4 regions of the Lysinibacillus louembei genome follow, and region 4 is predicted to be linked to each of the others. Evidence: riboswitches for the same ligand, from Rfam matches in the RefSeq annotation. Region 4 holds a riboswitch; each other region holds the start of a gene.
What was found. Region 4 has a riboswitch for S-adenosylmethionine ahead of metA (homoserine O-acetyltransferase MetA). Riboswitches for the same ligand answer to the same signal wherever they lie in the genome.

Region 1: another riboswitch for S-adenosylmethionine. It lies ahead of R6U77_RS07970 (bifunctional homocysteine S-methyltransferase/methylenetetrahydrofolate reductase); the one in region 4 lies ahead of metA (homoserine O-acetyltransferase MetA).
Region 2: another riboswitch for S-adenosylmethionine. It lies ahead of R6U77_RS10680 (methionine ABC transporter ATP-binding protein); the one in region 4 lies ahead of metA (homoserine O-acetyltransferase MetA).
Region 3: another riboswitch for S-adenosylmethionine. It lies ahead of metK (methionine adenosyltransferase); the one in region 4 lies ahead of metA (homoserine O-acetyltransferase MetA).

What each region holds. Positions count from the first base shown of each region.
Region 1 covers NZ_CP137624.1:1,595,683-1,603,926, forward strand. The annotation lists gene R6U77_RS07955 (YitT family protein) at 1-749, shown strand, start outside; gene hemG (protoporphyrinogen oxidase) at 830-2,203, shown strand; gene R6U77_RS07965 (InlB B-repeat-containing protein) at 2,464-6,819, shown strand; SAM riboswitch class I at 6,998-7,097, shown strand; gene R6U77_RS07970 (bifunctional homocysteine S-methyltransferase/methylenetetrahydrofolate reductase) at 7,269-8,244, shown strand, end outside.
Region 2 covers NZ_CP137624.1:2,163,574-2,171,817, forward strand. The annotation lists gene R6U77_RS10650 (acyl-CoA dehydrogenase family protein) at 1-281, shown strand, start outside; gene R6U77_RS10655 (AraC family transcriptional regulator) at 377-826, opposite strand; gene R6U77_RS10660 (arsenate reductase family protein) at 941-1,297, shown strand; gene gcvH (glycine cleavage system protein GcvH) at 1,375-1,755, shown strand; gene R6U77_RS10670 (toprim domain-containing protein) at 1,838-2,155, shown strand; gene R6U77_RS10675 (thioredoxin family protein) at 2,166-2,471, shown strand; SAM riboswitch class I at 2,530-2,634, shown strand; gene R6U77_RS10680 (methionine ABC transporter ATP-binding protein) at 2,721-3,746, shown strand; gene R6U77_RS10685 (methionine ABC transporter permease) at 3,739-4,407, shown strand; gene R6U77_RS10690 (MetQ/NlpA family ABC transporter substrate-binding protein) at 4,466-5,338, shown strand; gene R6U77_RS10695 (glutamate biosynthesis transcriptional regulator GltC) at 5,482-6,384, opposite strand; gene gltB (glutamate synthase large subunit) at 6,503-8,244, shown strand, end outside.
Region 3 covers NZ_CP137624.1:2,300,180-2,308,423, forward strand. The annotation lists gene R6U77_RS11540 (spore germination protein) at 1-1,473, opposite strand, end outside; gene pckA (phosphoenolpyruvate carboxykinase (ATP)) at 1,666-3,252, opposite strand; SAM riboswitch class I at 3,501-3,618, shown strand; gene metK (methionine adenosyltransferase) at 3,802-5,007, shown strand; gene R6U77_RS11555 (gamma carbonic anhydrase) at 5,122-5,640, opposite strand; gene R6U77_RS11560 (alpha/beta hydrolase) at 5,800-6,600, shown strand; gene R6U77_RS11565 (alanine/glycine:cation symporter family protein) at 6,925-8,244, shown strand, end outside.
Region 4 covers NZ_CP137624.1:2,903,443-2,911,686, forward strand. The annotation lists gene R6U77_RS14415 (LLM class flavin-dependent oxidoreductase) at 1-216, shown strand, start outside; gene R6U77_RS14420 (GNAT family N-acetyltransferase) at 227-763, opposite strand; gene R6U77_RS14425 (SH3 domain-containing protein) at 883-1,623, shown strand; SAM riboswitch class I at 1,760-1,866, shown strand; gene metA (homoserine O-acetyltransferase MetA) at 1,961-2,899, shown strand; gene R6U77_RS14435 (group-specific protein) at 2,883-3,296, shown strand; gene R6U77_RS14440 (HesB/YadR/YfhF family protein) at 3,340-3,633, opposite strand; gene plsY (glycerol-3-phosphate 1-O-acyltransferase PlsY) at 3,752-4,354, opposite strand; gene parE (DNA topoisomerase IV subunit B) at 4,625-6,592, shown strand; gene parC (DNA topoisomerase IV subunit A) at 6,596-8,244, shown strand, end outside.

The DNA.
Region 1 (8,244 bases), 1.3 Mb from region 4:
TCCCACATGAAATATTAAGTGGAGGCTTAAGCGGGATTGCGATTTTGCTTGGGATTGTGACGCCAATTAATACGGGGATATTAAATTTACTACTCAACTTGCCGTTACTGATTTTAGGGGTAATTAAGCTAGGGAAGCGATTTATTAGCTATACGATTTTATCGGTTGTTGTCTTATCTGTTAGCTTGTATGTTATTCCAATACATAAGGCGACAGAGGACCCTATTTTGGCATCTTTATTTGGAGGGGTCATTGTTGGGCTTGGTGTTGGTTTGATTTTTAGAGCATCTGGGTCATCAGGGGGCTTCGATATTGTAGCAATGCTTTTAAGCCGCAAGCGCGATTTCCCGCTTGGCGTCCTGATTTCTGCAATGAATGGTATAGTTGTTGCTTTTTCAGGCTTTATTTTTAGCTGGGATGCAGCATTGCTAACGCTCGTCTCTATATATGCAACAGGTAAGGTAGTTGACACTGTTCATACAAGTCATATTAAGCTAACGCTAATGATTATTACGAGCAAGGGAGAGGAAATGAAGGAGCAGCTACTAACGAATTTATATCGCGGTGTCACAATTATGGATGCAGAAGGTGCTTATTCAGGTGAAGGGCGCAAAGTGTTGATGACCGTTATTACTCGTTATCAGCTTGCTGAAGTTCGGCACATTATTAAGCAGGCTGATGCAGAAGCTTTTGTTAATATATTGCAAACGACAGAGGTTATTGGCATGTTTGATCGCAGCGCGAAATAATCGTAGCTATTTTGTCACAGAACAAGCTAATAATATAAAGTACAATGAAAGAAATGGATGTTTCGCAAGGAGAGAGGATCATGAAAACAATCGTAGTGATTGGTGGAGGCATTACAGGGCTTTCGACAATGCATTATATAGCGCAGCAAAATATTGATGCAAAGCTTATTCTTATCGAAGGAAATCAGGAGCTAGGTGGAAAAATTCGTTCACAGCAAATCGGGGAATTTATTATGGAAACAGGCGCAGATTCGATTGTGGCACGCCATCCAGGAGTGCTTGATTTAGTGCATGAAGTGCAGTTCGAAGATGAGCTCGTATATAATGCAACAGGCATCTCTTATATTCATACAAACAATGAATTGCATGCCATTCCAGCAGGCTCGACATTCGGCATTCCGATGAGTGAGGAATCATTGATGGCGAGTACTTTATTAACTGCTGAAGAGAAGCAACGGGTGTTACAGGATGCAGAAATACCGAATGACCGTTTTACGAAGGAAAGCTCAATTGGTGAGTTTTTAGAGTATTTTTTAGGTGAAGGAATCGTGCATAAGCAAATTGCACCAGTGCTAGCAGGCGTTTATTCAGGCAATTTATATGAATTATCAGTTGCATCAACACTCCCTTATTTAGTTGACTATAAAAATAACTACGGTAGCATCATGGCTGGCTTCAAGGCACATCGTGAGCAATTTGAAAAGGCGGCAGATAAAAAGTTTATTTCATTCCAAAAAGGCATGTCAGATTTTATTTATCATATTGAAAAAAGTTTAACACAGGTGGAATTTAAAAAAGGTATCAATGTAACAGCTATTGCACAGGCTGATGCACGTTATACGATTGCGTTAAGCAACGGAGAAGCGGTCGAGGCGGATATTATCGTCTTAGCTGTGCCGAATGAAACGGTAAAGCACCTGTTAGTAAAGGAGGAGCTTGCTCCACATTTCGAGCAATTTACAAATGGCTCAGCTCTTACATTATATGCAGGCTTTCATGTGTCAGATTCGGTACTGCCTGCGGATGGAACAGGCTTTATCGTTTCGCATAATAGCGATTTGTTATGCAATGCATCAACTTGGACGAGCCGTAAATGGGCGCATACTTCCGCAAATGGTAACCTGCTAGTACGTCTATTTTATAAAGATAGCAACCCGCGCTATGAGGAGCTTGTGGCAATGTCGGATGAGCAGTTAACAGAAATTGCTTTACAAGATATTAAGCTAAGCTTAAATATTGAGGACAAGCCAATTGTCATCAACATTACTAAATGGATCAATAAAATGCCACGCTATGACCTCGCACATCGCGATGCTTTGCAAGCAGTGGAGCAGAAAATGACTGAGTATTATCCAAACGTGCTATTAGCTGGCTGCTCGTATTATGGTGTAGGGATTGGCGCATGTATTCAAAATGGTCGGGTGATAGCAGGAAAGGCTCTAGCATTAATATAAAGAGAAATGGTTTAAAACATTAAAAAGTGTAAGAGGTCAGTAGTGTTAAATTGACTTCTTGCGCTTTTTTAATTTAAGGATAAGGTATGCAAAAAGCTTAGATGATAAATCAAGTAGAAGAAATAGAAATGTTAAAAATTTTTTATATTGATTTTTTTTAACTTAAATTTAACCTTCATCATATATAATCGAAAAAAGTGTGCTGTTAGATGTGACCACTAAAAGTTTGAACAATAAAAATGTTAAGGAGGGATTTAAATATGGGAAAGAAAAAGGGCTTTATTTATTTACTTGTTGTATGTATGCTATTTATGAATGTCCCAATACCATCATATGTTGCAGCAAGTGATACGACCCCAATTGTAATTGATAATATTGTAGATTCAATTGAAAATACTTGGGTTATGAAAGTAGTTGGGTTAGCTGAAGGAAATACAGGAATCTTATACTCAACAAGTGATGATGATTGGAATACCATCAAGGTGCGCTATAAGGTATTTAGTATTACAGGGGCAGTATTATCTGATATTAGTGTTAGTGACATGATGGGTGCACGTGCTACCAATGTTTCTGGGGCTAATGCCTATGCAATTGCTGGTGGTAGGACGGTTATTACATGGGAAGGTACAAGTAATGGATGCGGTGGAGCCTTCCAATTTGTAATTGTTGCGAAAGATGGTACAGCTATTAAAACAGCGACAGATATTAGTACAGCATCCGCACCTTATAACTGTTATACAGGAATGACTGAGCTATCTAATGGAAACCTTGCTTTTATGTGGCAAAATACAGGTGATGAGTATTTGTATCGTATTTTTAATGCTGCTGGGAATGCTTTAACTTCACCTACCTCTGTTGAAAAAGGCGGAACGAGACAAGACAGCTTCCCACATAATTCAACGTACACACATTCATTGTCTGCCAATGATCAAGGACAGTTTCTGATTACCTATGATATTTATCAAAACAATAATTATATCGGTGCGATGTATGATGATGATGGCACACGAAGGCTAACTAATGGCGTACATCACTTTTATTTAGCTCCAAAGCCTTCTAATGCGTCATCATATAATATTGGTTTGAAAAATGGTCATTTTGGCGTGTTTTTCCGAACAAATACTACATTAAGTATGGATATTATAAATTCGCAAGGGCAAGTTCAAAAGACTATATCCTCTGACTTAGTTTATCAGGATAATCAAGGAGGAGCAGTTGCTTTAAAAAATGGAGAATTCCTTGTTTATGATACTTCCACACAAGGAAATTCCACATATCTTTACACGAAACATTATAGTGCAGATGGGACACTAGTAAAGGATTGGACACAACGTGATACAACCACGGTTATTAATCACAATTTAGGGTTGTACTACTCAGTGGAGCCCTTGATATTTGCTGGCTATGACTCAGGTTTTGGTTTTTATAATACTGCGACAAATAAGCTTAATTTGTACGATGTGGGAACAACAGGACCACCGTCAATTTCAGAACACCCATCTAATCAGATGATTGTTGCAGGACAAAATGCAAGCTTTACCGTAGCTGCGACGAATGCAACCGCTTATCAATGGCAAGTAAATACAGGCTCTGGCTATCAGAATATTACAGATAATGCGATGTATAGTGGAGCGATGACTGCGACATTGCAAGTTTCTAATGTATCTGTATCAATGAACAGCTACTTGTACCGAGTAGTAATTAATGGAACAGTCAATTCAAATGCAGCTACTTTAACGGTCAATCCATTAGTGAATGCAGCAACACCAACAATTATGACACAGTCAAGTCATCAAACGATACTTGTGAATGGGGCTAGAACCCTTAATGTAGCAGCAACAGTAGCAGATGGAGGTGCTTTAAGCTATCAATGGTACAGCCAAACAACGAACAACAATAGCGGGGGTACAGCGATTGTTGGTGCGACAAGTGCAACCTACACAGTACCAACGAATGTAGTTGGTACTACCTATTATTATGTAATAATTACAAATACTAATAACAGTGTGAATGGCACACAAACAGCAACAACAACGAGCAATGCGGTGCGTGTTATTGTACATGACCCACCGACATTTACCGTTTCAGAAACAGGTACCTGGGCATTTACGCCATTAACTGTAGGATATACAACTTCACAAAGGGATGCATTAAAGAGAAGTGTGACATTAACGAAAGTTGGGATAGGAGCAATTGAAAATCTAGCTGTGAGCTTCAGTGGTGGAGTAAACAGTAGCTTTATGACAGGTACAGTACAGCCTGATACACTTGATGACGGTGTGGAATCAGCAGTAATGCAGGTATTTCCGAAAGTGGGCTTACCAGCGGGAACGTATACAGAAACGGTGACTATTACAGCTGATGGAGGTTTAAGTGAAAGCTTCCAAGTAAGTATTACGATAAATCCATTAGTGAATGCAGCAACCCCTGTTATTCAGATACAACCAGTAAGTGAAATAGTATATAAAGGAGACTATGTAGTATTAAGTGTAGGAGCTACAATTAGTGATAATGGACAATTACACTATCAATGGTTTAGAAATACGGGGAATAATACACTTTCAGGTATACCAATTGATGGGGCAAACGATGCAACCTATGAAGTACCTACTGATACGGAAGGTACATCCTATTATTATGTGGCTGTGATAAATATAAATAATAGTGTTAATGGGAATAAAAATGCTAGCGAGTATAGTAATGTAGCAGAAATCAAAGTAAATCCATTAATTGAGCATACAGTGACTTTTAATTTAAATGGCGGTAGCATGATAGATCCAACTACTGTAGTCATAATAGACGGACAGAAAGTGAATAAGCCGGCAGATCCAATGAAAGTAGGACATACATTTGCTGGCTGGTATAAGGATAGCGGTTTAAATACGGAATGGAATTTTGACACAGATATAGTATTAGAAGATATGACCTTATATGCAAAATGGGAAGCAAACCCACATATCGTGACATTTGAAACAAATGGCGGAACAACAGTTGATACAGCAATAGTTTTATATGGAGAGATAATGAGCAAACCACTTAACCCAGTAAAAGAAGGATATACATTTGTCGGCTGGTATAAAGAAGTAACGCTTGATACAGAATGGAACTTTGCCACAGATGTAGTGACAGAAGATATGATACTTTATGCGAAGTGGTCAACAAACCCATATACAGTTACATTTAATACAAATGGTGGTACAACGATTAATACAGAAACAGTACAATATGGAGATCAAATACAACAACCTACAGACCCAACAAAGGTAGGACATACGTTTGTTGGGTGGTATAAGGATAGTGGATTGAACATAGAATGGGACTTTGCTACAGATGTAGTGACTGAGCCTACAATATTATATGCAAAATGGCAGGCGAATTCGTATACAATTGCATTTGATACAAATGGTGGAACAGCAATTACTACAGAAACAGTCAACTATGGTAACAAGATGAATCCGCCAACACCTCCAACAAAAGCAGAGCATACATTTGTTGGCTGGTATAAAGACAGTACATTGAATAGTGAATGGGACTTCGCCACAGATATAGTAACAGAGAATACAACACTATATGCAAAATGGGCTGTAAATTCATATAAAGTCACATTTAATACAAACGGTGGGACGGCAATAAACACAGAAATTGTTCATTATGGTGACAAATTGAAGCAACCGGCAAATCCAACAAAAGCAGAGCATACATTTGTCGGTTGGTATAAAGATAGTGGACTAAATTTGCCATGGAATTTTGTACTAGACACAGTGGCAGAAGATATGATTTTGTATGCAAAGTGGGCCGTAAACCCACCACCAACTGGCGGTGAGGGTACTACTGGACCATCAACGCCTGAGGTCCCCACTCCAACAAAGATTAAGATTGCCTTTGATATAGGCGGAGGGACAATATTAGATACAATAGAGATTACTTACAATACAACTATTCGTGATTTACCTCTACCAAAAAAAGAGGGGTTTGAGTTTTTAGGTTGGTATCAAGATCAAGAATTAACAAAGAAATGGTCAGATGAAACACGTGTAATAGCGAATATGACCTTATATGCGAAGTGGGAGGAAATCAAGCAACCTGTAACGCCTCAACCAAGTGTTCCTTTTAACGATGTGGAACAGCATTGGGCGAAGGAAATGATTACTGAACTGACAGCTCAAGGCATAATTAAAGGCTACGAGGATGGTTCCTTCCGTCCAAATGAGCCAATTAACCGTCAGCATGTTGCAGCACTTGTTGCGCGAGCCTTTACATTGAAGCAAATACGCACATCAGAAAATTTTTCAGATGTATCGTTGGAGAATCCATACTATGAAGCAATTATGATGTTACAACAAGCGGGTATTGTAGATGGAGAAAATGGGTTATTCAATCCGAAAGAATCAATTACACGAGCGCAAGTAGCCAAAATTTTAGTGAGTGTGCTACAGCTTACGCCTGAAGGCACAAGCTCATTCAAGGATGTTTCTAGCAAACATTGGAGTGCAGGTTATATTGCAGCACTAGAAAGAGCAGGGATTACATTGGGGGATAATGGCTATTTTTATCCAAATTCTCCGATAACGAGGGCTCAGCTTGTTGCATTTTTATATCGTGCACTACATTATTAAATAGTGAAAAAATCAGTGGGAATGAAGTGATTGCCCACTGATTTTTTTAGTTTTATTTTCTAGATTACTTGATATTATTCTTGAGAGAAGTAGATATTTCTTCTGATTAGTAAAAAACACTTCTCAAATGGCATCGACTACTCTATAATGAACAATAAGAATTTAATATGCATTCAATTTCTTATCGAGAGAAGCAGAGGGACTGGCCCGATGAAGCTTCAGCAACCAACAAACATGTCAGGTGCTAAATCCAGCAGGTGTATGCCGACAGATGAGAAGGAACGATACGAACGAGTAGAGCCTTCTTTATATTTAAATAAAGGAGGCTTTTTATTATTATTCAGCAATACCTGTTGAATAATACAGCCTCTGGCAGATGTCACGGATTAATCCGTACCCAATTACGACGAGGCGTAATTGATTATATTAAGCGAGAGCGAGGATGAAAGATGGGACTACGTGAAGCATTACAGGCAAGAGTATTAACAGCAGATGGGGCGATTGGAACACTGCTTTATTCATATGGATTGGATTATTGCCATGAAGAAATGAATGTTACAAAACCTGAGATTGTAGAGAAGATTCATGGTGAATATATTGCGGCAGGAGCTGATGTCATTCAAACGAATACATATGGGGCAAATGCTATTAAATTAGCACGCTATGGCTATGAGAATCGCGTGCAGGAATTTAATGCGGCTGCAGTTAGGCTAGCAAAGGCAGCAGTTGGTAAAGGTGAGCAATTTGTGCTTGGGACAATTGGTGGTGTGCGTGGAATCCGTAAAAGTGATGCGACATTAGAGGAAATTTTATTAGCGATTCGTGAGCAGGCAGAGAGCTTATTAGCAGGTGGCGTAGATGGGCTATTGCTTGAAACATATTATGATTTCGAAGAGCTATCTGCAACGGTTCAAATGCTGCGGCCATTAACAGATAAAGTCATTGTGGCACAAGTGTCGATGCATGAGCCAGGCATTTTACAAAATGGCATGAGCTTAAATGATGCATTAACGGAGCTAGATGCACTCGGTGCAGATGTTGTTGGCATGAACTGTCGCTTAGGTCCGTATCATTCGATTCAAGCAATGGAAACGGTGGAGCTACCGAAGCATGCCTTTCTTTCAGCATATCCGAACGCTTCTTTATTAGATGTAGAAGATGGTCGTGTTGTCTATGAATCAGAGGCTGATTACTTTGCACGTGCAGCGGTGGAGCTAGTTGGGCAAGGAGTGCGTTTGATTGGTGGTTGCTGCGGTACAACACCAAAGCATATTGAAGCAGTGAAAAAACGTCTAGCAGGTGTTAAGCCACTGACTGAAAAGGAAATTAAGCCTAGAAGTGCAGAGTTTGTACGTGTGCCAGAGCCACCAGTTGAAGAGCCGTTACATATCAAGGCGAAGCGAGGCCGTTCTGTTATTGTTGAGT
Region 2 (8,244 bases), 740 kb from region 4:
CAATGGAATCAGCAGTTATCCGCACGCAAAAAGCAATCGAGCGTGATGGTGCAGAAAAAGCAGCACAAAAGCTTCTATATACGCAAATTTTCTGTCAAGAAGCATTTGCAGAAATCGAAAAAGAAGCAAAGGATACATTGCTTGCGTCAGTTGAAGGTGATGCAGGTCGTATGACATTATCAGCACTGCGCAAATTAACACGCAACAACCCATACAACTTAATCACGAAAAAACGTGAAGCTGCTGAGAAATTAATCGAGGCAGAGAAGTACATCGTTTAATATTGTGGGGCTATCCAAATATTTTGGATAGCCTTCTATTTATGTTTGGTAGAGCGAATTGTTACTTTTGAATTAAAAAATAACAGCACTACCCTTTACTGAATAGGCACTAATATTTCGCATAAATGCTGATTAATCATTTGAGCCGTATATCTCTCAATAATCGGCTGCTCCCTAATAGATAAATGATTTTTTTCAATCGCATTAAAAATATTTTTCCAAAATTCGCTCACAGCCTCTTTTGTATGATCAAGCAAGAAAACAGCGTATTTTCCACCTGAAAATTGCCCAGTTTGAGCGGGCGCTGTGACGTTAAAATCTTCACTTACAATAGCACAAACATCATAACGACATTCCTCTTTCAGAACAATTTGTGGATTATCCTGTGGTATGCCTAAAATAATAGATTGCTCAAATATATTTTGCAATTTTGCCCATTCTTTAAAAGCTTCCATCAATTCTTGGTTTTTCTCTCCCCCATACTCCCCGATGCTTCGGAAATAGGCGATTCTTGATGAGGGTAGTTGTTCAATTGTCATGTTCATACTTCAGTCCCCTTTCTAGAACAAGGTAATATGATATAAAATGTTTTTCAAGGTCTTTTTAAAAGAATTTATGATATGATTTTTAAGAAGCAATGAAAAAGGAGCGACTGGCAAATGACAATTCAAATTTATCAATATCCAAAATGTTCAACATGTAAAAAAGCGCAAAAATGGTTGGACGATCAGCATATTACGTATGAGTCGATACATATTGTAGAAGAAACACCGACAAAGGAGCAGCTACAAGCAATTTATGAGGCGAGCGGGCTGCCGTTGAAGAAATTTTTTAATACATCTGGGATGAAGTATAAGGAGCTAGGCTTGAAGGATAAGCTAGCAGAAATGACAGAGGATGAGCAATTAGCCTTGCTGGCGTCTGATGGTATGCTGATTAAGCGACCGCTTGTAACGGATGGCAAAAAAGTGACGTTAGGCTTCAAGGAGTCTGACTTCTTAGAATCGTGGAAATAACGTGAATAGTAGCTTGTTTTTACGTAAGAAATATGGCAAACTGAAAATGAATGTATTACATATTTGGAGGGGTTTTCATGAGCACACCAACAGAATTACGTTATTCTAAAGAGCACGAATGGGTAAAAGTTGAAGACGGCAAGGCGCGTATCGGTATTACGCATTTTGCACAAAATGAACTAGGCGATATCGTATTCGTTGAACTACCAGAAGTAGGCGACGAATTAACGTTGAACGAGCCATTTGGTAGCGTTGAGTCAGTTAAAACTGTATCGGAGCTATATGCGCCCGTATCAGGCAAAGTTGTAGAAGTAAACGAAGAGTTAGGTGATAGCCCAGAATTCGTGAACGAGTCTCCATATGAGCAAGCATGGATGGTTGTTGTTGAGCTATCGAACCCATCTGAAGTAGATGAGTTAATGACTTCTGAGCAATACGACGAAATGACTGCAGAGTAAAACAAATATAAAGGGGGTGTCGGTAAAACAGATGTTGATCTGCTTTCCTGGCACCCCATTTGCGTATGAAAGGAGAATTTTGATGATTTGTATGGTTGTAGAAGGGCGTTCGGATAAATTAAAGCTGGAGCAAGTAATTGCCGAGGATGCGATTATATTATGTACAAACGGAACGATGAGTGAAGACAATTTGCTTGAACTTTTAGCACCATATGAGTATCTTAAATTTTATACGCTTTTTGATGCGGATGTATCAGGGCAAAAAATGCGTAAGCTAATGAAGCGAGTTTATTCAGAGGCTATTCAGCTCGAAATACCTGCACAATATAAAGAGGTTGCAACAACCCCAACAACTGTGTTAGCTACACTTTTGAAAAAAGCAAATATACGTACAAAGTAGGACAATGATAATGGAAGAATGGACAATCGAGCAGTGGCAACAGCAGCTAACTAATAATGATGTTGTCACGCTATATTTATATACGCCAATATGTGGAACATGTGCCATCGCATCGAAAATGATGGATGTCGTGGAACAGCTATTACCTACTATGCCAATAGGAAAAATGAATTTAAACTATTCTGAAAAATTAGCCTTGGAGTTGCAAGTAGAAAGTGTTCCATGCCTAGTAATAGCAAGGGATGACGGCACAATGGAAAAAATTTATGCCTTTCAATCCGTACTAAATTTATATGAAATATTAAAAAGTAGTTGACGCACTTTTTATATCGTGATAAAGTACATTCATACTAAATTTACAAATTAAATAAATCCTCTTATAAAGAGCGGCGGAGGGAAGTGCCCTATGAAGCCCGGCAACCATCACGAATGTGAAAAGGTGCCAAGTCACACAAAGTATACACTTTGAAAGATGAGAGAATGGTTCAACATAAATTCATTATGTAAAACCTTTCTGCTTGCTCAAAGTGGAAAGGTTTTTTTGATTTTTAAAAGGAGAATAACGATGATTCAATTATCTAATATAACGAAAGTTTACAAAACGAAAAATGGCGATTTGACCGCTGTTCGTGATGTTAATTTAACAATCAATCAAGGCGAAATATTTGGCATTATCGGCTACAGCGGTGCGGGTAAAAGTACAATGATTCGCTTGCTCAACGGTTTGGAAAAGCCAACAACTGGAGAAGTCATTGTCAATGGTGAGGATATTGCGCATACTTCTGGTGCAAGCTTACGCCAAGCACGTCAGAAAATAAGCATGATTTTTCAACATTTTAATTTGCTTTGGTCACGTACGGTTGAGGAAAATATCGCATTTCCATTAGAAATTGCGGGTGTCAGCAAAAGCGAGCGAGCAAGCCGCGTGCAGGAGCTAGTGGAGCTAGTCGGTTTAAACGGAAGGGAGAAAGCATATCCTTCACAGCTATCAGGAGGGCAAAAGCAGCGAGTTGGCATTGCCCGCGCATTAGCAAATAACCCAGAAGTATTGCTCTGTGATGAGGCAACTTCAGCGCTAGACCCTGAAACGACGGATGCTATTTTAGAGCTACTCTTGAATATTAATAAAAAGCTAGGGCTGACAATTGTTTTAATTACACATGAAATGCATGTTATTCGTAAAATTTGTCATCGCGTTGCAGTGATGGAAGCTGGACAAGTTGTGGAGCAAGGCAAGGTGCTAGATATATTCCAAAATCCACAGGCAACGATTACGAAAAACTTTGTGTCGCAAGTTTCTGATTCAAGTGAGACGAAGGAATCAATCGAGCAAATTGTGACAAACTATCCGACTGGCAAAATTGTACGTGTTACCTTTGTTGGTCAATCAACAAAAGAGCCTATTATGTCGCAGTTAATTAAGCAATTTGATGTAGATATTAATATTTTGCATGGCGCTATTTCACATACGGCAAATGGTCCTTACGGTACGCTCATCGTGCATATTGATGGAGGTAAAGAAAATATTGAAAGTGCATTGCAGCTATTAGCAACAAACAATATTCAAGCGGAGGTGATTGAACGTGGTTGAGCAATTATTTCCGAACGTCAATTGGGACAAAATGTGGCAAGCAGCCTATGAAACGATTTATATGACAACAATTTCTACTGTAATTACATTTATTTTAGGACTAGCAATCGGGATTGTACTATTTTTAACAAGCCCACATCAGTTGTGGGCAAATAAAATTGTCAATTTTATTACAGGGTCACTCGTTAATATTTTTCGTTCCATTCCATTTGTCGTTTTAATTATTTTATTAATTCCTTTTACGTTATTCATCGTTGGAACAATTCGCGGAACGAATGCCGCTCTACCAGCTTTAATTGTTGGGGCAGCACCGTTTTATGCGCGCATGGTACTTATTGCATTGCGTGAAATTGATAAAGGTGTTATCGAGGCAGCACGTTCAATGGGGGCGAAAACATCGACGATTATTTGGAAGGTCTTGATTCCTGAATCATTGCCTGCCTTGATTTCAGGTATTACAGTAACAGCCGTTGCACTTGTTGGCTATACAGCAATGTCAGGGATTATCGGCGCAGGTGGTTTAGGTCAGCTTGCCTATATCGATGGCTTCCAACGTAGCCGTAGCGATGTAACACAAGTAGCAACAATTTTTATTTTAGTCATCGTCTTTATTATTCAATGGATTGGCGATATTTTGACAGTCAAAGTAGATAAACGTTAGGTCTTTACAAGGTAACTTGTTGACATATAGAAAGTGAAAAAAGAGAGGAAGAAAAAACATGAAAAAATGGTTATCAATCTTATTATTCTCAGCACTTGCGCTAGTATTAGCAGCTTGTGGTGCTAAAGAAGATAAAGAGCAAGAAACAACAGGTAGCAACACAGAAGGTGACAATGGTACAACAGAAACAGCAGAGCCAACAAAATTAGTAGTAGGTGCATCATACGGTTTACATGATATTATTTTAGAAAAAGCGAAGCCAATTTTAGCTGAGCAAGGCGTTGAAATTGAAGTTCGTCCATACCAAGATTATATATTGCCAAACCAAGATTTAGATTCTGGTGAATTAGATGCGAACTATTTCCAAACGATTCCATATTTCGAAAATGAAATGAAGGAAAAAGGCTATGACTTTGCGAATGCAGGTGGTATTCATATTGAGCCAATCGGTGTTTACTCACAAAAATATAAATCACTTGATGAATTACCAGACGGCGCAACAATTATTATTTCAAACTCTGTAACAGAGCAAGGTCGTATTTTAACATTGTTTGAAAGCTTAGGTTTAATTACTTTAAAAGAAGGCGTTGTAAAATCTGAGGCGCGTTTAGAGGATATTGTAGAAAATCCAAAAAATCTTGTATTTGATGCAGACTCTGCACCAGAAATGTTAGTTACTTATTTTGAAAATGGTGAAGGCGACGTTGTTGTCATTAATTCAAACTTTGCTATCGATGCAGGCATTAGCCCAATTAACGATTCAATCGCAATCGAGAGCTCAGATTCTCCATATGTAAACATTATCGCTACACGTACAGGCGATGAAAACAGCGATTCAATTAAAAAATTAGTAGATGTATTAACATCAAAAGAAATCCAAGACTTTATTTTAGAGGAATGGGACGGCGCTGTTGTACCAGTTGAAAAATAATAGATAACTTTCTAAATCGCTTACAACTATTATGAAAGTTCTCCCTTAAAACAGAGGCTACCTGAAAAGATGATTCTTTTCAGGTAGCCTCTACTTTTACATTACATAATGTGTGCTCCTGTGGTGGTCACGATCCACATTCTTTACTGAAACTGCGTCAGCCTTGAGAAAAAATCGCCAACAAACGATAAAAAGATTTGCTCTGATGGTGCTAAATCGCGAGTTGTCGGATAAATGACACCAACTGTGCGGCGGATAACAGGCATTGCAATAGGTACTTTGACGGTTAAGCGCGGTGTGGAGTCATAGAGCGAGCTCTCAGGTAATAGTGTAATACCAATACCAGCTGCAACAAGCCCCTTCAATGCATCCATATCCTCACCCTCAGATGTAATGTTTGGCAAAAAGCCTACTGAACGACATGCATCGACGACCACCTTTTGCAAAACATAGCCCTCAGGAAAGAGTACAAAGTTTTCATGACGTAAATCAATTAAATTAATCGATTCATTTTTAGCTAATGGATGTGATGTTGGCAGCAGTGCATACATATTTTCGCTAAAAAGCACACGGACATCAATTAACTCATCCTTTGGTGGAATCGGCCCTAATAAAGCTAAATTGAGCTCTCGATTTTTTACAGCTTCAATTAAGTATTTATAAGACCCTTGACGCAGCTGAAAGGCGACATCGGGATATTGGCGTTTAAAGGCGGAAATCACAGTTGGTAAAACATAGCTTGCTAAGCTTGTTGGGAAGCCAACTTTAATGACCCCTTTTTGTGGGTCTAAATATTCCTCAACTTGCTTTGTAGCAAAATCTATTGCCTTTAAAGCGGTTAAGCTATGCTCTAAAAAGATTTTCCCAACTGGTGTCAGCTTGACATTGCGACCAACACGCTCAAAAAGGGGGGTACCTAATTCCTCCTCTAAATTGGCAATTTGCCGACTAATTGCTGATTGTGCCACATGTAAATGCTCTGCTGCTGCTGAAATATGCTCGCGTTCAGCCACTTCAACAAAGTAACGCAATTGACGTAACTCCAACGTTTCCACCCCATTCATCTGATTTTTAGATAGATTATATCCAAACTATATATTGTTTATATTATTCTGAAAAATATAAAATGTAAATACGTTATTGAAAAAATTGGGGGGATCATCTATGACTTTTCATCAATTGCCAGTCACACAAGGTCTTTATTCACCAGAGTTTGAACATGATGCATGTGGTATTGGCATGTACGCAAATATTAAAGGGCAACCTTCTCATGATATTGTCAAAAATGGTTTAGAAATGCTATGTCGCTTAGAGCATCGTGCAGGGCGTGGAAGCGATGGGAAAACTGGGGATGGTGCAGGGCTGATGGTGCAAATTCCAGATGCCTTTTTTAAAACGCAATGTCCAGAGCTACAATTACCTAATAAAGGGATGTACGGTGTTGGGCAATTATTTTTTACAAATAATGAGGAACAGCGCAAGGCAATCGAAGAAAAAATAAATGAATTGATTGCGCAAGAAGGGCAGCAACTAATTGCTTGGCGTACAGTACCGATTAATAAAGAATGTTTAAGCGAGGTAGCAAAAGCGACAGCGCCGATTGTTCGTCAAGTATTTATCGCAGCTAATACAACAGACAATCTTGCCTTTGAACGCAAGCTATATTTAATTCGCAAACAGGCAGAGCATTGGGCAAAAGCGCAAAATTATACCTTTTATTGTCCAAGTATGTCCAGTCAAACAATTGTATTCAAAGGGCTGCTAGCACCTGAGGAAGTACGTGAATTTTATTTAGATTTACAAGATGAGCATTTTGTTTCCGCATTAGCACTTGTCCATTCACGCTATTCTACAAATACATTCCCATCGTGGGAGCGAGCACATCCAAATCGCTACATTATTCATAATGGTGAAATTAATACGTTGCGTGGCAATATTAACTGGATGCAAGCACGTGAACAGCAATTTATTTCAGAGGCTTTCGGGGAAGATTTACAAAAAATCTTACCGATTATCGATACGACAGGCTCAGACTCATCAATGCTAGACAATGCCTTTGAGTTTTTCGTACTAGCAGGACGCACACCTGCACATACAGCAATGATGCTAATTCCTGAGCCATGGACAGAAAATCCACGCATTGCAAAAGAGCGCAAAGCATTTTATCAATATCATGCAAGCTTAATGGAGCCTTGGGATGGGCCAACAGCAATTTGCTTTACAGATGGCAAGCAAATTGGCGCTATTTTAGACCGCAATGGCTTACGTCCAGGTCGCTTGTATGTAACTAAGGACGACCATATTATCTTCTCTTCTGAAACAGGTGTTATTGATATAGCAGAGGAAAACGTTTTATATAAGGACCGTCTTAGTCCAGGGCGAATGCTGCTTGTTGATTTAGAGCAAGGGAAAATCATCTCAGATGATGAGCTAAAGGCTGAAATGGCTGCAGCATATCCATATGCAGAGTGGCTAGAGGAGCATATGGTCAAGCTTGAAGCAAAGGAAGAGCCATCTGTACAAGTGCAAAATATTACACGTCAGCAGCAAATTTATGGCTATACATTTGAGGATATTCAAAAATATATTGTGCCTTTAGCGAAGGAAGGGAAGGATCCACTTGGTGCTATGGGCAATGATACACCGCTTGCTGTACTATCTGAGCGCCCACAATCGCTGTTCAATTACTTTAAACAGCTATTTGCGCAAGTAACAAATCCACCGATTGATTCCATACGTGAGCATGTTGTCACATCGACCATGACATTGCTTGGCGCTGAAGGTAATTTATTGCATCCGACAGCAGCAAATGCACGTAGAATTTTCCTTGATACACCAATTTTAACGCATGGGGAATATACCGAGCTACTAAAACAATCAGATTTCCAGTACACTGTGATGGATTT
Region 3 (8,244 bases), 600 kb from region 4:
TTTGCGTGGAAATAGTAAAACAGCGTCTTTTTGATCTTCAAGAATCAGCGGTGCAAATGGACTTAAATAAGGAACGCCAAATGAACGTAAGCTACATAAATGTAAAACGAGTGCCAATGTAGCAATCATAACGCCAAATAAACCGAAGCCACCTGCGAGTAAAATAAATGGGAATCGTAAAATCCGAATAGAATTAGATAATCCGTATGATGGAAATAAAAAACTACAGATGGCAGTTAAAGCAACAATAATAACTGTTACTGCAGATACAACTCCTGCTTCAACAGCTGCTTGCCCAATAACCAATGTACCAACAATGGACACAGCTGGTCCGATTGTGCGGGGCATACGTAGCCCAGCTTCTCGCAAAATTTCAAAGGCAATTTCCATGATTAACGCTTCAATAACAGCAGGGAAGGGCACACCTTCACGCTGAGAAGCAATACTAATGAGCATAGGTGTTGGCAACATTTCATGATGAAATGTTGTAATAGCAACATAAAAGGACGGCGCAATTAATGAAATTCCGATAGCTGCAATCCTTAATATGCGTATAAACGAACTAACAAACACATTGGAATAATAATCTTCAGATGATTGTAGGAAGGAGGTAATTAAAGCAGGTACAATAAGAACAAAAGGTGTACCATCAACTAAAATTGCTACTTTTCCTTCAAGCAGCTCGGCAGCAATAACATCTGGCCGTTCGGTATTATACATTGTTGGAAACAACGTAAATTGAGCATCTTGAATTAATGATTCAATATAGCCACCTTCTAAAATACCATCAATTTCAATTTTATCTAGGCGTGCTAGCACCTCTTTCACTACTTTGTCATTGACAATGCCATTAATATATACGATGGCTACATCTGTTTGAGTGACAGAGCCAATCACTTTCGTTTGAATCCAGAGGTTAGGGTTTTTAATCTTTCGACGAATTAATGCTGTATTTGTACGCAATGTTTCCGTAAATGCCTCGCGTGGCCCACGTATGACAGACTCAGCGGCAGGCTCCATGACGGGTCGATCTTTTGCATCCTTCATACTTGCGGCAAGTGCAACTGCTACTCCATCTAGTAAAATAATCGTACTGCCATTGAAAAGAGAGCGATAAAGTGCAGCGAAATCTTTAATTTCCTGTATGTCACCAATTGTTAAACAATACTGTTTCAAATAGTCAGTCGTATTCTCCATATTGAGCTCAATTTCATCGGTAAATTGCCCTGTAAGGCGCTCTAGCAACGTATTCGTCAGCTCTTCTTTATTTACTAAACCATCAATATAAATAAGGGCGATGGACTGTTTGGCAGATTTGCCAACCAATAATTGCCGTACCATCACATCATTGCTATGACCAGTAGCTTGTTTAAGCGCATCAATCGTTTTGGATAATGAAGTGAATAGCGGCTGTGGCTGTGCATTTGGTGATAATTCAGAATCAGCACGGTGTGGTGTATTCGAACCCTTCATTTTTATCTCCTCCAAACGACTTTCGTTGAATAAATTGAGGATGGGCAAAAAAAGGTGAATTTAAACAGCGAATGTGGAATTAATATTGAATTGTGTGCAAATTGTGTGTGTGCCTGGCACCGAAACAAAAACAAGAATAAGCTGTCAGGAAAGTAGTTTGCTACTTTCCTGACAGCTTATTTTTTAAAATTATTAAGCTAATGGGCCACCTTTTTTCGAAATTTCTTCCGAAACGTTAGCGAATTTTTTAAAGTTATCATTGAAAAGGCTTGCTAAATGTTTCGCCTTTTCATTATATGCATCCTTATCAGCCCAAGCATCACGAGGGTTTAATACTTCGGATGGCACACCTTCGATTGCTGTTGGGATGTGTAGGCCGAATACATCGTCTTGCGTTGTTTCAACATCGTTTAGCTTGCCGTCAATTGCAGCGCGAACCATTGCACGTGTGTAAGAAAGCTTCATACGGCTACCTACACCATATTCGCCACCAGTCCAGCCTGTGTTAACTAAAAATACTTGAGAGCCATGCTCATCAATTTTCTTGCCTAGCATTTCTGCATAAACTGTTGCAGGAAGCGGTAAGAATGGAGAACCGAAGCATGTTGAGAATACTGGTTCTGGCTCTGTTACACCACGCTCTGTACCTGCTAGCTTTGATGTGAAACCGCTTAAAAAATGATACATCGCTTGCTCTTTTGTTAATTTAGAGATTGGAGGCAATACCCCAAATGCATCTGCAGTTAAGAACACAATTGTTTGTGGGTGTCCTGCTACAGAAGGTTTTGCAATGTTTTCGATATAATCAATCGGGTAAGCAACACGTGTATTTTCTGTTAATGAACCATCATCATAGTTGCAAATACGTGTGTTTTCATCAACTACAACGTTTTCTAAAACAGCGCCAAAGCGGATTGCGTTATAAATTTCAGGTTCTTTTTCTGCTGAAAGGTTAATTGTTTTTGCGTAGCAGCCACCTTCAATATTAAATACGCCGTTGTCTGACCAGCCATGCTCATCATCACCGATTAACTTGCGATCGCTATCTGCTGATAAAGTTGTTTTACCTGTGCCAGATAGACCGAAGAATAGTGCAACATCGCCTGCCTCACCAACATTTGCTGAACAGTGCATTGATAAAATACCTTGCTCAGGTAATAAGTAGTTCATAATACCGAAAATAGATTTTTTCATTTCACCAGCGTATTCTGTACCACCGATTAAAATAACTTTCTTTTCTAATGACACGATAATGAAAGTTTCAGAGTCTGTGCCATCCACAGCTGGATCTGCTTTGAAATTAGGAGCAGAAACAATTGTGAAGTCTGTTGTATGTGCAGTTAGCTCTTCAGCAGTTGGACGGATAAATAATTGGTGGCAGAATAAATTGTGCCATGCATATTCATTAATTACTTTAATGCCGATTTGCGAATCTTTATCTGCTCCAGCAAAGCCATTAAAGACAAAAAGCTCATCGCGCTCTTTTAAATAATTAACTACTTTTACATATAGTTTTTCAAACACTTCAGAAGAAATTGGACGGTTCACTTTGCCCCAATCAATTTTATCTTTTGTGCTTTCTTCCTCAACCGTATATTTATCTTTAGGAGAACGACCAGTATATTTGCCTGTCTCAGCACGCAATGCACCATCAACAGTTAAAATTGCTTCTCCACGAGATGTTGCTTTTTCTACTAACTGTGGAACAGAAAGTTGAACATGAACATTTGTACCATTTAATAAATCTTTCAGTTCGTTCGCAATTTCTACTGAATTCATCGTTTAAAACCATCCTTTTGTTTATAATATTCCCATTAATAAAGGGTATTTCTTTCTTTCGAATACAAAAAGTATAACACATTAAACGAAATAGTCTATACTAATTCGTTATAAATTTATGAAATTTTATGGCGAATTCGTGTAACTGTATAAAACGGATGTCATAGGATGTAGTCCAACGAAAAATAAACGTATATAGCATTTGACAGTAGAAAAAGAATTATGTATTATATGAAATTGAACGGATACTCTTATCCCGAGCTGGTGGAGGGTCAGGCCCTATGAAGCCCGGCAACCTGCATGACTTTTCACATCATGCGTTGGTGCCAACCTGATGCAAGGAGATTTCTCCTTGAACGATAAGAGTGAAAGGGAACGAACATACAATCCTTTCTCTCATACTAAATGAGTGGAAGGTTTTTTTATTGCAAATTTGAACCATTACACCTTTCAAAATCCTCGTGTTAAGAAGCGATAGCGGCTTGAAATAAGCTTGACATGGGTAACGAGTACCGTATCATATTCGCAGGAATTATAGGAGGAAATAACATGACAAACCGTAGATTATTTACATCAGAAAGTGTAACAGAAGGGCATCCAGATAAAATTTGTGACCAAATTTCAGATGCAATTTTAGATGCAATTTTAGCAGCAGATCCAAATGCGCGTGTAGCATGTGAAACAACTGTAACGACAGGTTTAGTATTAGTTGCAGGAGAGATTTCAACTTCAACTTATGTAGATATTAAAGGCATTGTACGTGATACTGTTGCAGAAATTGGCTATACACGTGGTAAATATGGCTTTGATGCAGAAAACTTAGCTGTGCTTGTAGCGATTGGCGAGCAATCGCCTGACATCGCACAAGGTGTAGACCAAGCGCTTGAAGCGCGTGAAGGCTCAATGACTGATGAAGCAATCGAGGCGATTGGCGCAGGTGACCAAGGTTTAATGTTTGGTTATGCATGTAACGAAACACCTGAGCTTATGCCGTTACCAATTAGCCTTGCACATAAGCTAGCACGTCGTTTAACTGAGGTTCGTAAATCGGGTGAATTACAGTATTTACGTCCAGATGGTAAAACACAAGTAACGGTAGAATACGATGAAAATAATGTACCAGTGCGTGTGGATACAATCGTTATTTCGACACAGCATGATGAGGAAGTAACATTAGAACAAATTCAAGCAGACTTGAAGCGTGTTGTCATTGCACCAGTAGTGCCAGCAGAATTATTAGATGATGCAACAAAATACTTCATTAACCCAACAGGTCGCTTCGTTATCGGTGGACCAAAAGGGGATGCTGGCTTAACGGGTCGTAAAATTATCGTAGACACATATGGCGGCTATGCACGTCATGGTGGTGGTGCATTCTCAGGGAAGGATGCAACGAAGGTTGACCGTTCAGCAGCTTATGCAGCGCGTTATGTAGCGAAAAATATTGTTGCAGCAGGCTTAGCAGAGCGTGCGGAAGTGCAGCTTGCTTATGCAATTGGTGTAGCACAGCCTGTATCGATTGCTGTTGATACGTTCGGCACAGGAACAGTGTCATCATCACAAATTGTAGAATGGGTACGTGAGCTATTTGATTTACGTCCAGCAGGCATTATTAAAATGTTAGATTTACGCCGTCCAATTTACAAACAAACGGCAGCTTACGGACATTTTGGCCGCACGGACTTAAATGTTCCTTGGGAGCAAACAGATAAAGCGGAAGTATTAAAAGAAAAAGCAGCATTATTAGTGAAATAATAAAATGATAAAAGGCTGTCATGAAATGTAGGTCAATACCTTACTTTCTTGACAGCTATTTATTATTTATCTAGTGTAAGACTCCCACTTCAAAATAGTTAAGTGGGGTGTGGTTCACACATCTTCTTTTAATGATTTATAATATTGGCCTTTTTCTACATATTCACGGATGATGCGATCCATATCTTTGCGGTCCTCTGCGTTTATTTCGCGCACTACCTTTGCAGGACGTCCCATTGCGAGCATATTGGCAGGAATTTTTTTGCCTGGAGGAACGAGGCTTCCCGCACCGATAAAGGCACCTTCCCCAATTTCAGCACCATCAAGAATGATAGAGCCCATCCCAACTAATGCACGTTTGCGAATTGTACAGCCATGCAATGTTACTTGATGACCGATTGTTACTTCATCTTCAATCACCACGGGATTGTTTGGGCTTTGATGGATACAGCTTAAATCTTGTATGCTGACACGTTTACCGATAATAGTTGGTGCTACATCGCCGCGAATAACTGTATTAAACCATATTGTAGATTCCTCTCCAATTGTGACATCCCCTGTTATTGTAGCGAAATCTGCGATAAATGCAGTCGAATCAATTTTTGGCATTATCCCTTTATATGGGTAAATCATGTTAAAAACGCTTCCTTTCTTTATGCAAACTATGCAACCATCGTATCAAAAGTAGGGAAAAATAGAAAATAAAATTTAAACAATCGTATAAATACCGATTATAATAAAGGCATCTATTTCATGATAAAAAGAACAGGTTAAAATATAGGAGGGATTGCAATGTGGAAATGGGAGGCTGAAGGACAGCCAAAAGCAGTTGTTGCAATTGTCCATGGAGCATATGAGCATCATCGTTGGTATGCTTGGCTAATTGAAAAGCTGCGAAGCGCAGGATTTCACGTTGTAATGGGGGATTTACCAGGACACGGAGCACAGGCAAAAAATATCAATTATCACGATGAAGATTTTTTTAAATATGAGGACTATGTAAAGCAATTAATAGAAATAGGCTTATCGGAAAATTTGCCTGTATTTGTTATAGGTAATGGTTTAGGTGCAACAGTATTAATGAATGTTTTACAAAAAAAGCAGCTGGAATGTGCAGGTGTAATCTTTATTTCACCATGGATGCACTTAAAGCTACTGCCTGGGAAAATGTCCAATGCCTTAACAAGTATTAGTGCATTAACATCTAGTGTAAGGCTCAATCATGAAATTACGATGCAGCTGATGTCTCGAAATGCAGAGGTATATGAAGAGTTAAGAGATGACATACCGCATAATACAACTGTTACAGTGAAATGGTATAAAGATTTGCAACAGCTTTTAAAGCGCTTGAAAAATCCAGAAGTAAAATTTCACAATATGCCTGTCTTGATGATGACGGGTGAAAGAGACCAAATTACGGATATACAGGCATCAAAAAGCTGGTTAATGCAGCAGCCATTATCGCATTTTCAATATAAAGAATGGGCTGATTGTCGCCATAGTTTATATTTTGAAATGGAAAGAGAAGAAGTATATTTATACACAAAAGATTTTATGAATAATGTGTTACGCTCATTAGGCTATATTATTTAAACATATATACATTATGTTTGTTTAATAATAAATTTTAAAGTTTTGTCATAGTAAACCACTTTACACAAATTGGCTTTTTTTGTTTGACAAATAAACAGTATAAGTCATGAGAATGCTTTAACCAATTAGTGAAGTAATAACAAGCGAGGTATGTTAGAAATATTTCTAACATACCTTTCTTAGTTTGAAAGCTGAAAAAATCTATCTTTTTTAAAATTTCACAATACGAAATATTTAGAATTTTTTAAAAATGTATTGCATAAAAAATGCATATGTAATATAGTAAACTTCAAAATAATACATTATTTTCAAAGGGGGATTTTAATGGATTCGGTAGTAAGTTTTTTAAATGGTATTTTATGGGGACCATTTATGATTTACGGTATTTTAATTGTAGGTTTATTTTTCTCGATTTTAACGAAGTTTGCACAAGTACGATTAATTAAAGACATGTTTAAGCTAATGTTTACAGGGGAGAAATCAGAGGCTGGGGTATCCTCTTTCCAAGCGATGTCGATTGCTTTATCTGGTCGTGTTGGAACAGGTAATATTGTAGGGACAGCATCGGCAATTGCATTTGGAGGCCCTGGAGCTGTGTTCTGGATGTGGATTACAGCATTTATTGGTGCATCAACAGCTTATGTAGAGTCTACGTTGGCTCAAATTTATAAAGAGAAGAAAAATGGCGTATATCGAGGAGGTCCCGCCTTCTATATTGAAAAGGCGACAGGTATGCGTTGGTTTGGTATGTTATTTGCAGTTTCGGCTATTTTAGCGGTTGCATTTTTAATGCCAGGTGTACAATCTAATGCGATTTCTGGTGCTGTAAATAATGCTTTTGGCATTTCACCATGGGTTACAGGTATTATTATTGTTGGATTATTAGGCTTTATCATTATTGGTGGTGTAAAACGTATTGCAAATGCCGCACAAATTTTAGTACCATTTATGGCAATTGTATACTTATTAATGGCAGCAATTATTATTATTATGAATATTGGCGCAGTACCAGGTGTTTTAAAATTAATTTTTGAAAGTGCCTTTACGCTTGATGCAACATTTGGTGGGATGATTGGTTCAGCAATTGCTTGGGGGGTTAAACGTGCCATTTACTCAAATGAGGCTGGTCAAGGTACGGGTGCACACCCAGCGGCAGCAGCGGAAGTATCGCATCCTACAAAGCAAGGTTTAGTACAAGCTGCATCGATTTATATTGATACATTGCTTGTATGCTCAGCAACAGCATTAATGATTTTATTTATGGGGACGTACAATGTAAATGAAGGCAGCTCCGAAGGGGAGTTAATCGTTGAGCATGCGCCAGGTATCACATATTCAGAATTTACACAAGCAGCGGTAAACAGCGCATTCCCATCGTTAAATAACTTTGGTGCTGGGTTTGTTGCAATAGCATTATTCTTCTTCGCCTTTACAACATTAATGGCTTACTATTATATTGCAGAAACCAATGTCTCCTATATGTTCTCAGGCAAAGCTGAGCAAATAGGTATTTGGATAGCGAAATTTGTATTATTAGGCTCTTCATTATATGGTGCAGTGAGAACATCTGACTTAGCATGGGCATTTGGTGATTTAGGCTTAGGCTTGATGGTATGGATTAATGTCATAGCGATATTAATTATT
Region 4 (8,244 bases):
GTTGACGATATGGATGAAATTTGGACACCGTTTGAAAAACAGGCGGTGCTACAGCAACGCCAATATATGTTTGTCGGCAATCAACAAACGGTTAAAGAACAGCTTGAAAAATTTGTTGCTGATACACAGGTAGATGAATTGATGGTCACTGCTTCAATTTATGATGAAGAGGCGAGAGCCAAGTCATTTACGTTATTGAAGGAGCTTTTTGAATAAGACAGGGAAATCACCCCTGTCTTTTTTGTACCTTCGCATATATATTGACATCATGTGCGTAACCATCTTGATACATATAATTGCGCAAAGTGCCTTCTTGTTCAAAGCCCTGCTTCAACAACATTTCATTAGACGCTGTATTTTCAATATAAACAGTCGCTCCAATGCGCGTTAACTCCAGCTCCTGAAAGCCGTATTCTACTATTTTCTCCAGCGCCTCGGATGCAAGGCCCTTACGCCAAAAATCAGGATGTATTTCGTAGCCTACCTCAGCTCGTCTATGAACAGGTACCCATAAATTAAAGCCAATTGTACCAATTAAACGATTGTTCCCTTTAATTGTAATACCCCAACGCATACTTCTTTTTCCTTGAAAGCCTTTTGTAAACCCTTCGATTAATTGTTCGGCTTGTTCAATATCCTCCAATGCTTGCATACCATAATGCTTTGTTACATCCTCGTTTGAAAAATAGGCAAAAATATCGCCAGCATCTTCGTGTACAATCTCTCGCAAAATTAATCGTTCTGTTGCTAATGTTGGAAACATGGCTAAACCCCTTTGTTTTTTTATTAACTAAAAATAATAGTGTAACTTACATTTCAATAATAGGATAGTGTTTCCTCCTATGATACAATTTAACTAATATTATGAAGGGAGTGCGTTGAATGAAGTTCGTCAAATGGATCATTGCAGTATCGTTATGTTTTATTGCACTAACGGCTATGGATTATGGGGATGCTCAAGCATCAGCTAGTACCTCTGAAACGAAAGTATCAAAGCAAACTGTGAATCAAACAAAATATGTGAAATCAGAAGGAGGATTAATTGTCAGAAAAGAAGCACATTCGAAAGGTGCTAAAGTAACGATGCTGAAAGATGGCTCGAAAGTTTTTGTATACACAACGGACAGCAACGGTTGGTCACACATCAAACAAGGAAATGTCAAGGGGTATGTAAAGGATGCTTATTTAGTAGTGCAAGAACAGAGCGCTCAAAATAAAAATCGAAAAATTGATTTTTCTATGAGTATAAATCAAGTTGAGAAAGCAGAAACAGCAAAGTTACTTAGAAAATCACAAAAGGGAAATGTGTCTACTTTAGTTTACTCAGCAATGAAATATGGTTACTCAACAGAATTGATATATTATTATGAGGATAAAAAGCTTGGTGCGATTGGATTTGATTTCTTCCCTAATAGAGACCGTTATAGTGATTGGTCGGAAATACAACTTATCCATGACACGCTTTATAAAGAAGGTCTTAAGGAGCTAGGACGTAATGTGGAAACACGTTCAGACGGTAGTTATTATATTTCAAGCTTATGGGATAAAGGCTCTTATTACGTTATGTTAGATGTTAATCGTATAGACGGCTATACGATGGCGACTTTAATATATTATCAGTAAAAAACATGATTCATATAAAAGGGATTGTAAAAATTGTATGGAATTTGATTTAAGAAGTGTAGAGTATTGACAATAGTATTTTAAACCCTATTGTCAAACGCTTTCAATAATGCTACAATAAACAAAATTAAAAAAACACTTATCAAGAGAAGCCGAGGGATATGGCCCGTTGACGCTTCAGCAACCTCTAACATTGATTAGAAAGGTGCTAATTCCAGCGGGGGGACTCCCGAGAGATAAGAGTGAACGGATTGCTTACAAAACCCTCACATTCTCTATGCTGGAATGTGAGGGTTTTTTGTATTGATTTGTTATTTCAAGAAATGGGGGAAAAGCAATGCCAATTAATATTCCGAAGCAGTTGCCAGCAGGTGAGCTACTAAGAAAAGAGAAAATTTTCGTGATGGAGGAGGACCGTGCGAGAACACAGCAAATCCGTCCGTTAAACATTTTAGTTTGTAACCTAATGCCAGAAAAGGAGAAAACAGAGCTGCAATTATTGCGTTTATTAGGGAACACACCTTTACAAGTAAATGTCACATTTTTGAATACAGCAACCTATGAATCGAAAAATGTCTCAAAATCACATTTGCAAACGTTCTATACGACATTTGCTGAGATTAAACACCGCCGCTATGATGGCATGATTATTACAGGTGCGCCAATTGAACGCATGGAATTTGAGGACGTTATCTATTGGAAGGAAATTACGGATATTATGGATTGGGCAAAGCTAAATGTCACATCCATCATGAATATTTGTTGGGGTGCGCAAGCGGCTTTATATCATCATTACGGCATTGGTAAATTTGAGCTGCCGAAAAAATGCTCAGGCGTATACTCACATGTTATTACGGATTTAACGGTAGATTTAGTGCGTGGCTTTAGCGATGAATATGTAGCACCACATTCAAGACATACATCTGTATCAATTGATGAGGTGCGTGCGCATCCAGATTTACGCTTGCTGAGCTATTCAGACGATGCGGGTGTCTTTATTGTACAATCGAAGGACAATAAGCAAATTATGATTACAGGACATTTAGAGTATGATGCGACAACGCTTGCTGATGAATACGAGCGAGATATCGCCAAGGCAGATAATGTAGAAGTGCCTGTGAACTACTTCCCAAATGATGACCCAACGAAAGCACCAAAAAATACATGGCGTGCCCATTCGCATTTATTGTTCTACAACTGGTTGAACTATTACGTATACCAAGAAACGCCATACAAATGGGATTTTGTTGAAGAGGAGATTGAATATCATATTTAGCACACCGAAAAAATTTTACATTGCCTCCAGCTTTCAAAATATAGAGGATGTCCGTTATGTAAGAGACCAATTAACAGCAAAAGGCTTTCAGCATACGTATGACTGGACACAAAACAGCCGTGCAGCCAATTTAGAGGAATTGCAACGTATTGGCAATGCAGAAAAAGAAGCGGTTCAACTTGCTGATTTTTTAATCATTTTATTACCTGCTGGGAAGGGCGGTCATATTGAGTTCGGACTTGCTTTAGCGAATGATATAACCATTTATTTATATTCACCCAATGAGGATATATATGATATGAATTTTACGAGTACATTTTATCATTTGGACAATGTCCGCATCATTGTTGGCACACATCGGCAGCTTCTTGAAAATATTTTCATAAATGAACAATAAAAAGCGATGCAACGACTCCACAAGAGCCTGTTGCATCGCTTTTTTATGCCTGTTTGTACTCATAAGCTAATTCATCTAGCTTTTCATTCACACCTACATGCAAATCATGCTCATTGAAAAACCATTCATCATTGCGCTCTATGTAAAAATGAACGCCATCCACAATCGTTTCTACGCCAATTTCATGTGGTAATTCGCGATTCATACCAAGTGAAAATCCTTCATGGAATGGCGATGACCCACCGTATCTGGCATAAAAGCGTACATAATCACCCTGCTGTACTTCCATTTCTGTGTGAAACCAATTTAAAGCTGCATCCGTCAAAATAATTTTCATGAAGACCTCTCCCGACATACATTAATAATGTTATTTTAGCGGATTTCCTAAATGAGGAACAGCAAATTGCTTAGTTAGATGCCAAAGTGCTGCTAATTCAGACCTTGGCATTTTAAAGTTAAATCCATTTCACTTTCGGTTCTGTGCCAGCTTTAATACGTTTAATATTTTCGCGATGGCGATAAACGATAAACGTAAATAAAATGACAATTAAAATAAATAAGGCGAAATCACCTGTTAATACAAGATAGATTATGCTATAAATAAGGGCGATGAGTGCAACAATCATCGATGTTAAGCTCACCATTTTTGTTAATTTCAATGTAATAAAAAAGGCAACAAATAAAAGCAAAAATAATGGCCATGCGTAGCCTAGTACGACACCTGCAGAAGTAGCTACTGCTTTGCCACCTCGGAAGCTGGCGAAAATAGGGAAGATATGTCCTATGACAGCCACAACACCTAAAATTAATGCATGAATTTGCACATCCGCAAAAAATGGTAATAGCGGTAGCAATACAGCCGCAGTTCCTTTTAACACATCCATAATTGTGACAATTATCCCTGCCTTTTTGCCAAGGACACGGAAGGTATTGGTTGCACCTAAATTACCGCTGCCTTGCTGTCTAACATCTGTATGATAAAAAATCTTACCAATCCATAAAGCAGAGGGGATGGAGCCGATTAAATAAGCGCAAATAACAATTATAGCAATTGACATATATACGCTCCTTTCAAAATTGATAGTTGGTACTAATAGGTTGTAATAATGATTATACACTGATTACCTATTGATTGAATAGTAGATTGATTATTTTTTGTAATGTATGAATAAATACACGGCTCATATGAATAAGAGAAGTAAAGCACTTATTGAAAAATTGTGGTAGAATATCTATTTGTGTAGGGCTTTAGCGTATTGACAGCTAAGCTTATTCTTTAGTACGATAAAAGAAAAGAACGTTTGTTTGTATTTTTAGGGGGTATTTTTTTGGTGAAAGAACAACCAATCGCATACAATGACGATGCGATTCAAGTGTTAGAAGGCTTAGAAGCTGTTCGTAAAAGACCGGGTATGTATATCGGGTCAACGGATGGACGTGGGCTTCATCACTTAGTTTATGAAATAGTAGATAATGCAGTCGACGAAGCACTTGCAGGCTTCGGAGCGCATATTATTGTCAACATACATGAAGATAACAGCATTAGCGTGCGTGACTTTGGACGAGGAATGCCGACAGGAATGCATAAAATGGGTAAACCAACACCTGAAATCATTTTCACTGTTTTACATGCCGGAGGAAAATTTGGACAAGGCGGCTATAAAACAAGTGGTGGATTACACGGTGTCGGTTCATCTGTCGTCAACGCTTTAAGCAGCTTTTTAGAAGTATCGATTCATCGCGATGGACAAATTTATCGCCAGCGTTTTGAGGATGGTGGAAAGCCTGTAACATCGCTTGAAATTATCGGAAAAACAAAAGAAACAGGAACGCTCGTTCATTTTTTACCGGATGCAACGATTTTTTCTGTGACGAAATTTAATTATGATACGTTAGCAGAGCGTTTACGTGAATCTGCCTTTTTATTAAAGGGATTAAAAATTGAATTAATTGATGAACGTCCTGAAGGTATACATGAAGTATTTTATTATGAAAATGGGATTGAAGCATTTGTTACGTATTTGAATGAAGAGAAGGATGTTTTACATCCAGTTAAATATGTAGAGGGCATGCAGCAAGAAATCGAAGTGGAGTTCGCATTCCAGTTTAATGATGGCTATTCAGAAACAATGCTATCATTCGTTAATAATGTACGCACACGTGACGGTGGCACGCATGAAACAGGAGCAAAGGCTGCCATGACGCGTGTATTCAATGACTATGCACGTAAAATTGGATTGTTAAAGGAAAAGGAGAAAAACTTAGAGGGCACAGATGTGCGAGAAGGCTTGACGGCCATTGTATCGGTTCGTATCCCTGAGCATTTATTGCAATTTGAAGGGCAAACAAAGGGCAAGCTTGGAACAAGCGAAGCGCGTTCAGCCGTCGATGCCGTCGTATCGGAGCAGCTCTTATATGTATTAGAAGAAAATGCTGAACTATCAGCATCCTTGGTGCGTAAAGCGATTCGTGCACAGCAAGTACGTGAGGCGGCTCGAAAAGCACGTGAGGATGCACGTAACGGCAAGAAAAGTAAAAAAGGCAGCACGCTGTTGTCTGGAAAGCTAACTCCTGCTCAATCACGCAATGCAGCGAAAAATGAGCTATATTTAGTCGAAGGTGACTCAGCAGGTGGCTCTGCAAAGCAAGGGCGTGACCGTTCGTTTCAAGCCATTTTGCCATTGCGCGGAAAAGTTATCAATACTGAAAAAGCAAAGCTACAGGATATTATGAAAAACGAGGAAATTGCTACGATTATTCATGCAATTGGTGCGGGTGTCGGCTCTGATTTTGCCGTAGAGGATGCCGCATATGATAAAGTGGTGATTATGACCGATGCCGATACTGATGGTGCCCATATTCAAGTATTGCTCTTAACGTTCTTCTATCGCTATATGAAGCCGCTTGTGGAAGCAGGGAAAGTATACATTGCTTTACCGCCACTTTATAAAGTATCGAAAGGCGCAGGCAAAAAGGAAGTAATTGAATATGCTTGGACGGAAAATGAACTAGATGCTGCTATAAAGAAAATTGGCAAAGGCTATATTATTCAGCGTTATAAAGGATTAGGTGAGATGAATGCGGATCAGCTTTGGGATACGACAATGAACCCGGAGACGCGTACATTAATTCGTGTAACGATTGAAGATGGTGCACGTGCAGAGCGCCGTGTAACAACATTAATGGGTGATAAAGTAGAGCCTCGTCGTAAATGGATTGAGACACATGTTAACTTCGGAATGGAGGATGAGGTCAATATTTTAGAAAATGAATTCATCCATCATGAGGAGGACTAAGGAATGACAACGGAAAAATTTCAAGATTTACCTTTAGAAGAAGTAATGGGTGACCGCTTTGGTCGCTATTCAAAATATATTATTCAAGACCGCGCGTTGCCAGATGCACGTGACGGATTAAAGCCTGTACAGCGCCGTATTTTATATGCGATGTTTAATGAGGGCAATACACATGATAAGCCATTCCGTAAATCGGCAAAAACAGTCGGAAACGTAATCGGTAACTTCCACCCGCACGGCGACTCCTCTGTTTATGAGGCGATGGTGCGTATGAGTCAGGATTGGAAGGCACGTTATATGCTCATTGAAATGCATGGTAATAATGGCTCAGTTGATGGAGACCCACCAGCTGCAATGCGTTATACAGAGGCACGTTTATCACAGGTGGCGGCGGAAATGCTGCGTGATATTAACAAACGCACAGTTGATTTTGTGCCAAACTTTGATGATCAGGATATGGAGCCAGTTGTTTTACCTGCTCGTTTCCCGAACCTGCTTGTGAACGGCTCCACAGGGATTTCGGCAGGCTATGCGACAGATATTCCCCCACATAATTTACAGGAAGCATTGGATGCTGTATTAATGCGTTTAGACAAGCCAGGGTGTTCCGTTGATGAATTAATGACGGTCATTAAAGGACCTGATTTCCCGACAGGTGGTATTATTCAAGGTGTAGATGGTATTAAAAAAGCCTACGAAACGGGTAAAGGGAAAATTATTATTCGCGCGGCTGCAACGATTGAAGAAATTAAAGGCAATAAAGAGCAAATCGTGATTACAGAGCTGCCATACGATGTCAATAAAGCGAATTTAATTAAAAAGATTGATGAACAACGCGCTGATAAACGCTTAGAAGGTATTGCAGATGTAAGAGATGAATCGGATCGCACTGGCTTACGTATCGTTATTGAAATGAAAAAAGATGTGCAGGCACAGGGCATTTTAAATTATTTATTAAAATCTACAGATTTACAAATTACGTATAGCTTCAATATGATTGCGATTCATAACCGTCGTCCAACATTAATGACGTTGCCGCTTATGCTTGATGCGTATATTGCGCACCAAAAGGAAGTCGTTAGCAAGCGAACTGCTTATGATTTGACAAAGGCCAAGGATCGTTTACATATTGTAGAAGGCTTAATGAAGGCCTTATCTATTTTAGATGAGGTGATTCAAACAATCCGCTCTTCTAGTGATAAGCGCGATGCCAAAAACAATTTACAGGAAAAATTCCATTTCACAGAAATACAATCAGAGGCAATTGTGAGCTTGCAACTATATCGCTTAACAAATACCGATATTACCGAATTGCGTACAGAGGAAGAGGAGCTTATTCAATTGATTGATAAGCTAACAAATATTTTAAATGATGAGAAAAAGCTAATCCGTGTTATTAAGCAGGAGCTGCTTGATGTGCGCAAGCGCTTTGCGCAGCCACGTCGCTCTGTTATCCAAGCAGAAATCGAGGAAATTAAGCTAACGCTCGATGTGCTTGTACCAAGTGAGGAAGTTGTGGTAACAGTAACGAAGGATGGCTATGTCAAGCGCACAAGCCTGCGCTCTCACAGTGCATCGAACGGACAAGATTTTGCCATGAAGGAATCAGATTACTTATTATATGAAGCAACGCTCAATACGCAGCACTATGT